3 regions of the Streptomyces sp. NPDC033221 genome follow, and region 2 is predicted to be linked to each of the others. Evidence: predicted binding sites of a transcription regulator. Region 2 holds the regulator's gene; each other region holds the start of a gene.

Evidence for each region. The regulator HrcA, encoded in region 2, represses chaperone genes, less so after heat shock. The targets are predictions, from matches to a motif close to TTNGCACTCNGNNNNNCNGAGTGCNAA.
Region 1: groL (chaperonin GroEL) is a predicted target of HrcA. The motif match lies at 1,780-1,806, and genes of this name have one in related genera.
Region 3: groES (co-chaperone GroES) is a predicted target of HrcA. The motif match lies at 1,544-1,570, and genes of this name have one in related genera.

Annotation. Positions count from the first base shown of each region.
Region 1 covers NZ_JBVIQN010000005.1:241,703-244,977, forward strand. Annotated here, with positions in the region: gene groL (chaperonin GroEL) at 1-1,593, opposite strand, end outside; gene ACZ53K_RS08730 (cold-shock protein) at 1,957-2,160, opposite strand; gene ACZ53K_RS08735 (MoaD/ThiS family protein) at 2,600-2,878, opposite strand; gene thrC (threonine synthase) at 3,035-3,275, opposite strand, start outside.
Region 2 covers NZ_JBVIQN010000022.1:10,809-14,083, reverse strand. Annotated here, with positions in the region: gene ACZ53K_RS26120 (nitronate monooxygenase) at 1-4, opposite strand, end outside; gene dnaJ (molecular chaperone DnaJ) at 255-1,388, opposite strand; gene hrcA (heat-inducible transcriptional repressor HrcA) at 1,389-2,405, opposite strand; gene ACZ53K_RS26105 (MBL fold metallo-hydrolase) at 2,657-3,275, shown strand, end outside.
Region 3 covers NZ_JBVIQN010000004.1:181,911-185,185, forward strand. Annotated here, with positions in the region: gene groL (chaperonin GroEL) at 1-985, opposite strand, end outside; gene groES (co-chaperone GroES) at 1,089-1,397, opposite strand; gene ACZ53K_RS06645 (response regulator transcription factor) at 2,006-2,686, shown strand; gene ACZ53K_RS06650 (sensor histidine kinase) at 2,742-3,275, shown strand, end outside.

The sequences.
Region 1 (3,275 bases), on a different contig from region 2:
CGGAGCGCCGCCCGCGGCGGCCTTCTCCGGCTTGTCGGCGATGACGGCCTCGGTGGTCAGGAACAGCGCGGCGATCGACGCGGCGTTCTGCAGCGCGGAGCGCGTGACCTTGGCGGGGTCGATGATGCCCTCGGCGATCATGTCGACGTACTCGCCGGTCGCGGCGTTCAGGCCGTGGCCGACGGCCAGGTTGCGCACCTTCTCCACGACGACGCCGCCCTCAAGGCCGCCGTTGACGGAGATCTGCTTCAGCGGGGCCTCCAGGGCCAGCTTCACAGCGGCGGCACCGGTGGCCTCGTCACCTTCGAGCTCCAGCTTCTCGAAGACCGAGGAAGCCTGCAGCAGGGCGACGCCACCGCCGGCGACGATGCCCTCCTCGACGGCCGCCTTCGCGTTGCGAACGGCGTCCTCGATGCGGTGCTTGCGCTCCTTGAGCTCGACCTCGGTGGCGGCACCGGCCTTGATGACGGCCACGCCGCCGGCCAGCTTCGCCAGACGCTCCTGGAGCTTCTCGCGGTCGTAGTCCGAGTCGCTGTTCTCGATCTCGGCGCGGATCTGGTTGACGCGGCCCTGGACCTGCTCGCTGTCACCGGCACCGTCGACGATGGTGGTCTCGTCCTTGGTGATGACGACCTTGCGGGCGCGGCCCAGCAGGTCGAGACCGGCGTTCTCCAGCTTGAGGCCGACCTCCTCGGAGATGACCGTGCCACCGGTGAGGATGGCGATGTCGCCGAGCATGGCCTTGCGGCGGTCGCCGAAGCCCGGGGCCTTGACGGCGACGGACTTGAAGGTGCCGCGGATCTTGTTGACGACCAGGGTCGACAGGGCCTCGCCCTCGACGTCCTCGGCGATGATCAGCAGCGGCTTGCCCGACTGCATGACCTTCTCCAGCAGCGGAAGGAGGTCCTTCACGTTGGAGATCTTCGAGTTGACGATGAGGATGTACGGGTCGTCGAGCGACGCCTCCATACGCTCCATGTCGGTGGCGAAGTACGCCGAGATGTAGCCCTTGTCGAAGCGCATACCCTCGGTGAGCTCCAGCTCCAGACCGAAGGTCTGGGACTCCTCGACGGTGATGACGCCTTCCTTGCCGACCTTGTCCATGGCCTCGGCGATCAGCTCGCCGATCTGGGTGTCGGCGGCGGAGATGGAGGCGGTCGAAGCGATCTGCTCCTTGGTCTCCACGTCCTTGGCCTGCTCCAGCAGGGCGGCGGAGACGGCCTCGACGGCGCGCTCGATGCCGCGCTTGAGGGCCATCGGGTTGGCGCCGGCGGCCACGTTGCGCAGGCCCTCGCGGACCAGGGCCTGGGCCAGGACGGTCGCGGTCGTCGTGCCGTCACCGGCGACGTCGTCCGTCTTCTTCGCGACCTCCTTGACCAGCTCGGCGCCGATCTTCTCGTACGGGTCCTCGAGCTCGATCTCCTTGGCGATGGACACACCATCGTTGGTGATCGTGGGGGCGCCCCACTTCTTCTCGAGGACGACGTTGCGGCCCTTGGGGCCAAGGGTGACCTTGACGGCGTCGGCGAGCTGGTTCATCCCGCGCTCGAGACCGCGCCGTGCCTCCTCGTCGAACGCGATGATCTTGGCCATGTGAAGTGGTCCTCCCGGACTGGGGGTCCCCCCGGACTGCGTCTGGGGGAGGGTGGATACTCCGGACCGCGCTGGCGCCCGCGACGGACGGTCTGCGAGCCGGTGGTTCCTTGCCCCACCTGCCCGCGGACCTCACCGAGTCGGTCCTTAGCTGTCACTCTCACTCGTAGAGTGCTAACGCAATGATTAGCACTCGGCCCAGGAGAGTGCAAGCGGCTTGGAGGAGCTTCCCCTTCGGGGGCCGGGTGTCAAACCGCACCCGTCCGGGTGAGCCGACGCTCCCTTGTACAGCCCACCCAAACACAGAAGGCCCGCGCCCCCACAAGGGGACGCGGGCCTTCGACGCAGCAGTCGGTCGGCGCTTCAGCCGGCCACGCGGACCATGTCCGCCTGCGGCCCTTTCTGGCCCTGCGAGATCTCGAACTCGACCCGCTGACCCTCCTCAAGGGTGCGGTAACCGTCCATCTGGATCGCGCTGTAGTGGACGAATACATCCGCACCACCGTCGACCGCGATGAAGCCGTACCCCTTCTCCGCGTTGAACCACTTGACGGTGCCCTGAGCCATGCCTAACTCCCCTATTACTGGCCCTTGCACAGGACCGCACTCCGCGGACCCGGGTCAGACCTCACCCCCCGACAGGAGGGGGTGTGCGCCGGAACGCGTCGACCGCCGCTGAATGTATCTGTCCAACTGCCCAGCGCAACAGGTCAGTCGGACGAGAATTCTGCTCGCGAACAATCGCAAATACAGGGAGAAATGCCCTTGTTCCAGGGCAAGTCGGGCCGGGCAAAAGCTCACCAACGCGACAAATCATGTCCACACTTCGCGCACAACTTGCCGGGGTCTCTTATGCCTCCGGCACGCGCTCAACGGGGGAACGCCTCAACTGTATCGCCTTTAACAAGACGGAATCACCCCGTCCGCTTCGTGCCGGACGGGGTGATTTCAGCCGTTGGCCCGGGGATGGGCCGAAAAAGATCGTCGGGCCTCCCAGGCGGGCGGCTCAGCAGCCGCCGGCCACCGCCGGGATGATCGAGACGCCCGCGCCGTCCGGCGTCGGCGTCGCCAGGCCCTGCTCGAAGCGCACGTCGTCGTCGTTGACGTACACGTTCACGAAGCGGCGCAGCTTGCCCGTGTCGTCCAGAACGCGGGCCGCGATGCCGGCGTGGTTCTTCTCCAGATCCTTGATGACCTCGGAGAGCGTCGCCCCCTCGGCGGGGACCTCGGACTGGCCGCCGGTGTAGGTGCGCAGGATGGTCGGGATGCGGACGTTGACGCTCATGATGTGCTGCCTTCCAGCTTGCGGGAGGGGTGCGTAGGGGCGCGGGCGCGCCGGTGGGCGCTGGCGCGGACGGAGGCGCGCCGACGCGTACCGGTGTGTGCCGACGCGTACGGATGCGTACGGCCGCGCACGGGTGTGCGGGGCCACGCGCGGCGGTCAGCCCGCCAGACCGGCGGCGCGGAACGCGTCCAGGCTCGGCCGGATGGTGGCCGTGGGCCCGGTCGTCGGCGCGACGGCGTCCAGCGTCTTGAGCCCGTCGCCGGTGTTCAGCACGACGGTGGTCAGCGCCGGGTCGAGCAGGCCGTCCTCGATCAGCTTCTTCGTGACGCCCACGGTCACCCCGCCGGCGGTCTCGGCGAAGATGCCCTCGGTGCGGGCCAGCAGCTTGATCGCATCG
Region 2 (3,275 bases):
GCATGACCACATCGTGTCACGCCGCACGCGGGGGCCCGAACCGGGCCCGGACGCACCAAGATCAAACAGGTCCGGCGATCAGGGCACTTCGGGCGGGGGCCGGGGCCTTTCGGGCAGGGGCCGGTGTCCTTCGGGCCGCGGCCAAGGCCCTTTCGGGCGGAGACGGCGAACGGCGGCCGGGCCGGGTGGCCCGACCGCCGTCCATCCGGCACCGACACAGGTCGGCGGGCCGGCGGGTTCAGCGGGTCAACGGATCAGCGCCCGTTGAACGCGTCCTTGAGCCGCGAGAACAGCCCCTGCTGCCCCGGCTGGAACTGCCCCGTCGGGCGCTCCTCACCGCGCAGCTTGGCGAGCCGCCGCAGCAGCTCCTCCTGCTCCGCGTCCAGCTTGGAGGGCGTGATGACCTCGACGTGCACGATGAGGTCGCCGCGCCCGTTGCCGCGCAGATGCGTGACACCGCGGCCGTGCAGCGGGATCGACTGGCCGGACTGGGTGCCGGGCCGGATGTCGATCTCCTCCACGCCGTCCAGCGTCTCCAGCGGGCACTTCGTGCCCAGCGCCGCCGCCGTCATCGGGATCGTGACCGTGCAGTGCAGGTCGTCGCCGCGCCGCTGGAACGTCGGGTGCGCCAGTTCGTGGATCTCCACGTACAGGTCACCGGCCGGGCCGCCGCCGGGGCCGACCTCGCCCTCGCCCGCGAGCTGGATACGGGTGCCGTTGTCCACACCGGCCGGGATCTTGACCGTCAGCGTGCGGCGCGACCGGATACGGCCGTCGCCGGCGCACTCCGGGCACGGGGTCGGCACGACCGTACCGAAGCCCTGGCACTGCGGGCACGGCCGCGAGGTCATGACCTGGCCCAGGAAGGACCGGGTGACCTGCGAGACCTCGCCGCGGCCGCGGCACATGTCACAGGTCTGCGCCGAGGTGCCCGGCGCCGCGCCCTCACCCGAACAGGTCGTACAGACCACGGCGGTGTCGACCTGGATGTCCTTGGTGGTCCCGAAGGCCGCCTCGTCCAGCTCGACGTCCAGCCGGATCATGGCGTCCTGGCCGCGCCGCGTGCGGGACCGCGGTCCGCGCTGCGACGCCGTGCCGAAGAACGCGTCCATGATGTCGGAGAAGTTGCCGAAGCCCGCGCCGAAGCCGCCGGCCCCGCCGCCACCCGCCTGCGAGAGGGGGTCCCCGCCGAGGTCGTAGACCTGCTTCTTCTGCGGGTCCGACAGCACCTCGTAAGCGGCGTTGATCTCCTTGAACCGCTCCTGGGTCTTCGGGTCGGGGTTCACATCCGGGTGCAGCTCGCGGGCCAGCCGCCGGAAAGCCTTCTTGATCTCGTCCTGCGAGGCATCGCGTCGTACGCCCAGGACCGCGTAATAGTCCGTGGCCACTTACGACTCCGCGAGGATCTGTCCGACGTAACGTGCCACTGCGCGTACCGCTCCCATCGTTCCGGGGTAGTCCATGCGGGTCGGTCCGACCACGCCGAGTTTGGCGACTGCCTCGTCGCCCGAACCGTAGCCGACCGCGACGACCGATGTGGAAGTCAGGCCCTCATGAGCATTCTCATGCCCGATGCGTACGGTCATGCCGGAGTCCTTGGCCTCCCCGAGCAGTTTGAGGAGCACCACCTGCTCCTCCAGGGCCTCCAGCACCGGCCGGATGGTCAGGGGAAAATCGTGCCCGAAGCGCGTGAGATTGGCGGTGCCGCCGATCATCAGCCGCTCTTCGGTCTCCTCCACCAGAGTCTCCAGCAACACCGACAGCACTGTCGAGACCGTGCCCCGGTCCTCCTGCTCGAAGGAGTCCGGGAGATCCTGCACGAGCTGCGGCACATCGGTGAACCGCCGCCCCACCACGCGGCTGTTCAGCCGCGCCCGCAGGTCCGCCAAGGAGGTCTCGCCGAACGGCGCCGGGCAGTCCACCATGCGCTGCTCGACCCGGCCGGTGTCCGTGATCAGGACCAGCATCAGCCGGGCCGGTGCCAGCGACAGCAGTTCCACGTGCCGCACCGTGGACCGGGTCAGCGACGGGTACTGCACGACGGCGACCTGCCGCGTCAGCTGCGCCAGCAGCCGTACCGTACGGCCCACCACGTCGTCCAGGTCGACGGCGCCGTCCAGGAAGTTCTGGATGGCGCGCCGCTCGGGGCTGGAAAGCGGCTTGACGCCGGCCAGCTTGTCGACGAAGAGGCGGTAGCCCTTGTCCGTCGGGATGCGTCCGGCGCTGGTGTGCGGCTGGGCGATGAAGCCCTCGTCCTCCAGCGCGGCCATGTCGTTGCGGACCGTGGCGGGTGAGACACCGAGCTGGTGCCGCTGGGTCAGCGCCTTGGAGCCGACCGGCTCCTCGGTTCCGACATAGTCCTGGACGATGGCGCGCAGCACTTCGAGCCTGCGTTCACTGAGCATCGCGCACACCTCCAGTCCGGCCGTGTCACCGGCGCGCGGCCGGGTTCTTCCGGGTCGTCTTCCCTGGCACTCATCAGGTCCGAGTGCCAGACCCTGACCAAGTGTACGGCCGGGTCACCTGGGCAGGGCAAGGGCGGCGGTACCGGAGTCGCACTCCGGGCTCCCGCGAAAGACGTACCGCGGGCCCCGGCCGGCATCCGGAACCCCCGGTCCGGCGGGCAACGCTATCGCGATACGGCTAGCGTCTCGGTATGCGTACGACTTGGGAAGAGGCCGGGTGGGAACAGCTCGGCGCGGGCGTCGGGCGCCGCCGGATGCCCGGCTGGGACGAGACGGCCGGTGCCGTCGTGGGCTCGTCCGGCGTACTGATCGTCGACACCGGCGCCACGATCCGCGACGGCGCCGGGCTGCGCCGGCAACTGCGCGGTATCGCGGGCCGGGAAGTGACACACGTCGCGCTGACCCACCCCCACTTCGATCACGTCCTGGGCACCGCGGCCTTCGCGGGCGTCCAGGTCTTCGGCGCCGCCGGACTCGACGAGTACCTGCCGCGCGCCCAGGACGAACTGCGGCGCGGCGCGGTGTCGTACGGCGTGGACCCGGACGCCGCCGCGGAGGCCGCCGACCTCCTCGTCCGCCCGCACCACCTCGTCTCCGGCGAACGCACCCTGGACCTCGGCGACCGGCAGGTCCTGCTCGCCAACATCGGCCCCGGCCACACCGCGTACGACCTCGTCGTCCTGGTCCCCGGCACGCACGGCTCGCCCGCGGTCGTCTTCTGCGGCGACCTCGTCGAGGAGTCCGGCGAACCGCAGGCCGGCCCCGACGCGATCCCCGGCCAGTGGCCCGCCGCGCTGGACCGGCTGCTGG
Region 3 (3,275 bases), on a different contig from region 2:
CGTCCTTGGTGACGGTCACGCGGCGGGCGGTGCCCAGCACGTCCAGACCGGCCTGGTCCAGCTTGAGGCCGACCTCCTCGGCGATGACGGTCGCGCCGGTCAGCGCGGCCATGTCGCCCAGCATCGCCTTGCGGCGGTCACCGAAGCCGGGCGCCTTGACGGCGACGGCGTTGAAGGTGCCGCGGATCTTGTTGACGACCAGGGTCGACAGGGCCTCGCCCTCGACGTCCTCGGCGATGATCAGCAGCGGCTTCGAGGAGCCGGCCTGGATGACCTTCTCCAGCAGCGGCAGCAGGTCCTGGATCGAGCCGATCTTGCCCTGGTGGATCAGGATGTACGGGTCCTCCAGGACCGCTTCCATCCGCTCCTGGTCGGTGACCATGTAGGGCGAGAGGTAACCCTTGTCGAAGGCCATGCCCTCGGTGAAGTCCAGCTCCAGACCGAAGGTGTTGGACTCCTCGACGGTGATGACACCGTCCTTGCCGACCTTGTCCATCGCCTCGGCGATCAGCTCGCCGACCTGCTTGTCCTGGGCGGACAGACCGGCGACGGCGGCGATGTCGGACTTCTCGTCGATCGGGCGGGCGGTCGCGAGGAGGTCCTCGGACACGGCCTTGACCGCGGCGTCGATGCCCTTCTTCAGGGCGGCCGGGGAAGCACCCGCGGCAACGTTGCGCAGGCCCTCGCGGACCAGCGCCTGCGCCAGCACGGTGGCGGTGGTGGTGCCGTCACCAGCGATGTCGTTGGTCTTGGTCGCCACCTCCTTCACCAGCTGCGCGCCGAGGTTCTCGTACGGGTCGTCGACCTCGACCTCGCGGGCGATGGTGACACCGTCGTTGGTGATCGTGGGGGCGCCGAACTTCTTGTCGATGACGACGTTGCGGCCCTTGGGGCCGATCGTCACCTTCACGGTGTCGGCAAGCTTGTTGACGCCGCGCTCAAGGGCGCGACGGGCGTCCTCGTCGAACTTCAGGATCTTCGCCATGAGTTACGTGTCCTTAGTCGTTCTCTGCAACGAACTGCGCCCCGGGAAACCGGTTGTTTAGACGCGGGAACCAGGGGCGCAGAACAAGGCAATCTTCGGTGAATTACTTCTCGACGATCGCGAGCACGTCGCGCGCCGAGAGAACGAGGTACTCCTCGCCGTTGTACTTCACCTCGGTGCCGCCGTACTTGCTGTAGAGCACGACGTCGCCGACGGATACGTCGAGCGGAAGACGGTTGCCGTCCTCGAAGCGGCCCGGGCCCACGGCCAGGACGACGCCCTCCTGGGGCTTCTCCTTGGCAGTGTCCGGAATGACCAGGCCCGAAGCCGTGGTCTGCTCGGCGTCGAGCGGCTGGACCACAATGCGGTCCTCGAGCGGCTTGATGGCAACCTTGGAGCTGGCGGTCGTCACGATCCGACCTCCCCCTTCGGAGATCTCACGGGGTTAACTGTCTGAGGTGGCGACCAGGTGGATCCGTCGTCGCGGGTGCCGGACCTGCCCGTCGCTGTGTTTGGCACTCCCCGGTGGAGAGTGCCAGGGCCGAGACTATGACGCGGTTAGCACTCGGTCAAGCGGAGTGCCAATTTGCTCGCGGCGCGTCTTGGGTGGGGCGGGGGTCCGTACGGCACCTTGCCCAGGTGGAGGGTTCGGCAATCCTGACCTGCGGGGCGCTGTGCGCTGCGCGCTGTGCGCGCGGGGGTCGGGTGAAGGGTCGCCGCTCTTGGTGTGAACGTTCGCGCTTCGCGCGAGGGGTGGCGCTTCGCGCCGGGTTCGCAGGGGTTGGTTTTTGGGTGCGGGTGCGCGCAGGGGGCCAACTCTCCCTCCCGTGGCTCTGCGACTCCCGGCCGGTGGGGGGAGGGGAAAGATGGTGACTCTGGTTGGGCGCCCACCCTGTGAGGAGGCTCGCGGGGCGTGGGGCGCTGGGAGGCCGTGCGCATCACCCGGCTGTGGACTCGGCCCCAGAGCCTTGTACCCAGCCCGACCCCCCAGGAATGGTCCCGAACCGTGACAATGTCCCCATGCACATACTGGTCGTCGAGGATGAAGAAGGGCTGGCCGACTCCTTGCGGCGGGGGCTGGCTGCCGAGGGGCACTGGGTTGACGTGGCGCGGGATGGTCACCGGGGGCTGGAGCTCGCGCTGACCGGGTCGTATGACGCGATCGTGCTGGATGTGATGCTGCCGGGGCCCAGCGGGTACGAGATCTGTGGGCGGCTGCGGCGTGGCGCCGACTGGACGCCTGTGCTGATGCTGACCGCCAAGGACGGCGAGTACGACGTCGCCGAGGGGCTGGACGCGGGCGCCGATGACTACCTGACGAAGCCGTTCTCGTTCGTCGTGCTGCTTGCCCGGTTGCGCGCGCTCACCCGCCGCGGCCGTGCGGCGGAGCGCCCCCGTACCCTTCAGAGCGGCGATCTCACTCTGGACGCCGACGCCCGCCGCTGCCGCCGCGGGGACACCGACATCGAGCTGACCGCCCGCGAACTGGGCGTGCTGCGCTGTCTCATGGCGGGCGACGGCCAGGCGGTCGCCAAGCGGGACATCCTCGACGAGGTGTGGGACTCGCCGGCCGACGTGGACCCCAACATCGTCGAGGTGTACGTCTCGTCGCTGCGCAAGAAGGTCGATGTGCCGTTCGGCCGCCATTCCATCCGTACCGTGCACGGCACGGGCTATCGGATGGCGCCCGATGAGGGCTGACCGCCGGCCACCGCCCCGGGCCGGGAGCAGCCGGTTCCGGACCCGGCCCGCGTCCATGCGCGGCCGTACCGCCGCGGCCGCCGCCCTCGCCATGGCTCTCGTGCTGGCCGTCGGCGGCGGCTGGCTCTACGCGCTGCTGCGCGCCAATCTCCTGGACAACACCACCAGCCGTACCGAAGTCGCCGCCCGCAAGGTCGCCGCGCAGGCGGACACCGGCGCGCTGCCCGAGGTGCTGTCCTCGCCGGCCGACGGCGTCGACCTGGTGCTGGTTCTGGACGCGGCGGGCCAGGTCGTGGCCACGAGTCTCCGTACGGCTGATCCGCTCGCCGCCGAGCTGCGGGGTTTCCGGCCGGCCCCGGGCCAGGATTCCGCCGACCGCGTCATCACCGGCTCCCCGGCCGCGGCGGCGGGCGGTACGCGCGCGGACGTGGTGGTGGTCCGTGCCACGCCGCCCGGTGGCAGCGGGCAGGAGCGGGACGGGGAGCGGTATGTGTACGCCGTGACCGTGCTGTCGGACGTTGACGACGCCACGCACGCCATCGGCGTCGCCCTGCTCGCCAGCGCCCCGCCACTGATCGCGCTGGCCGCC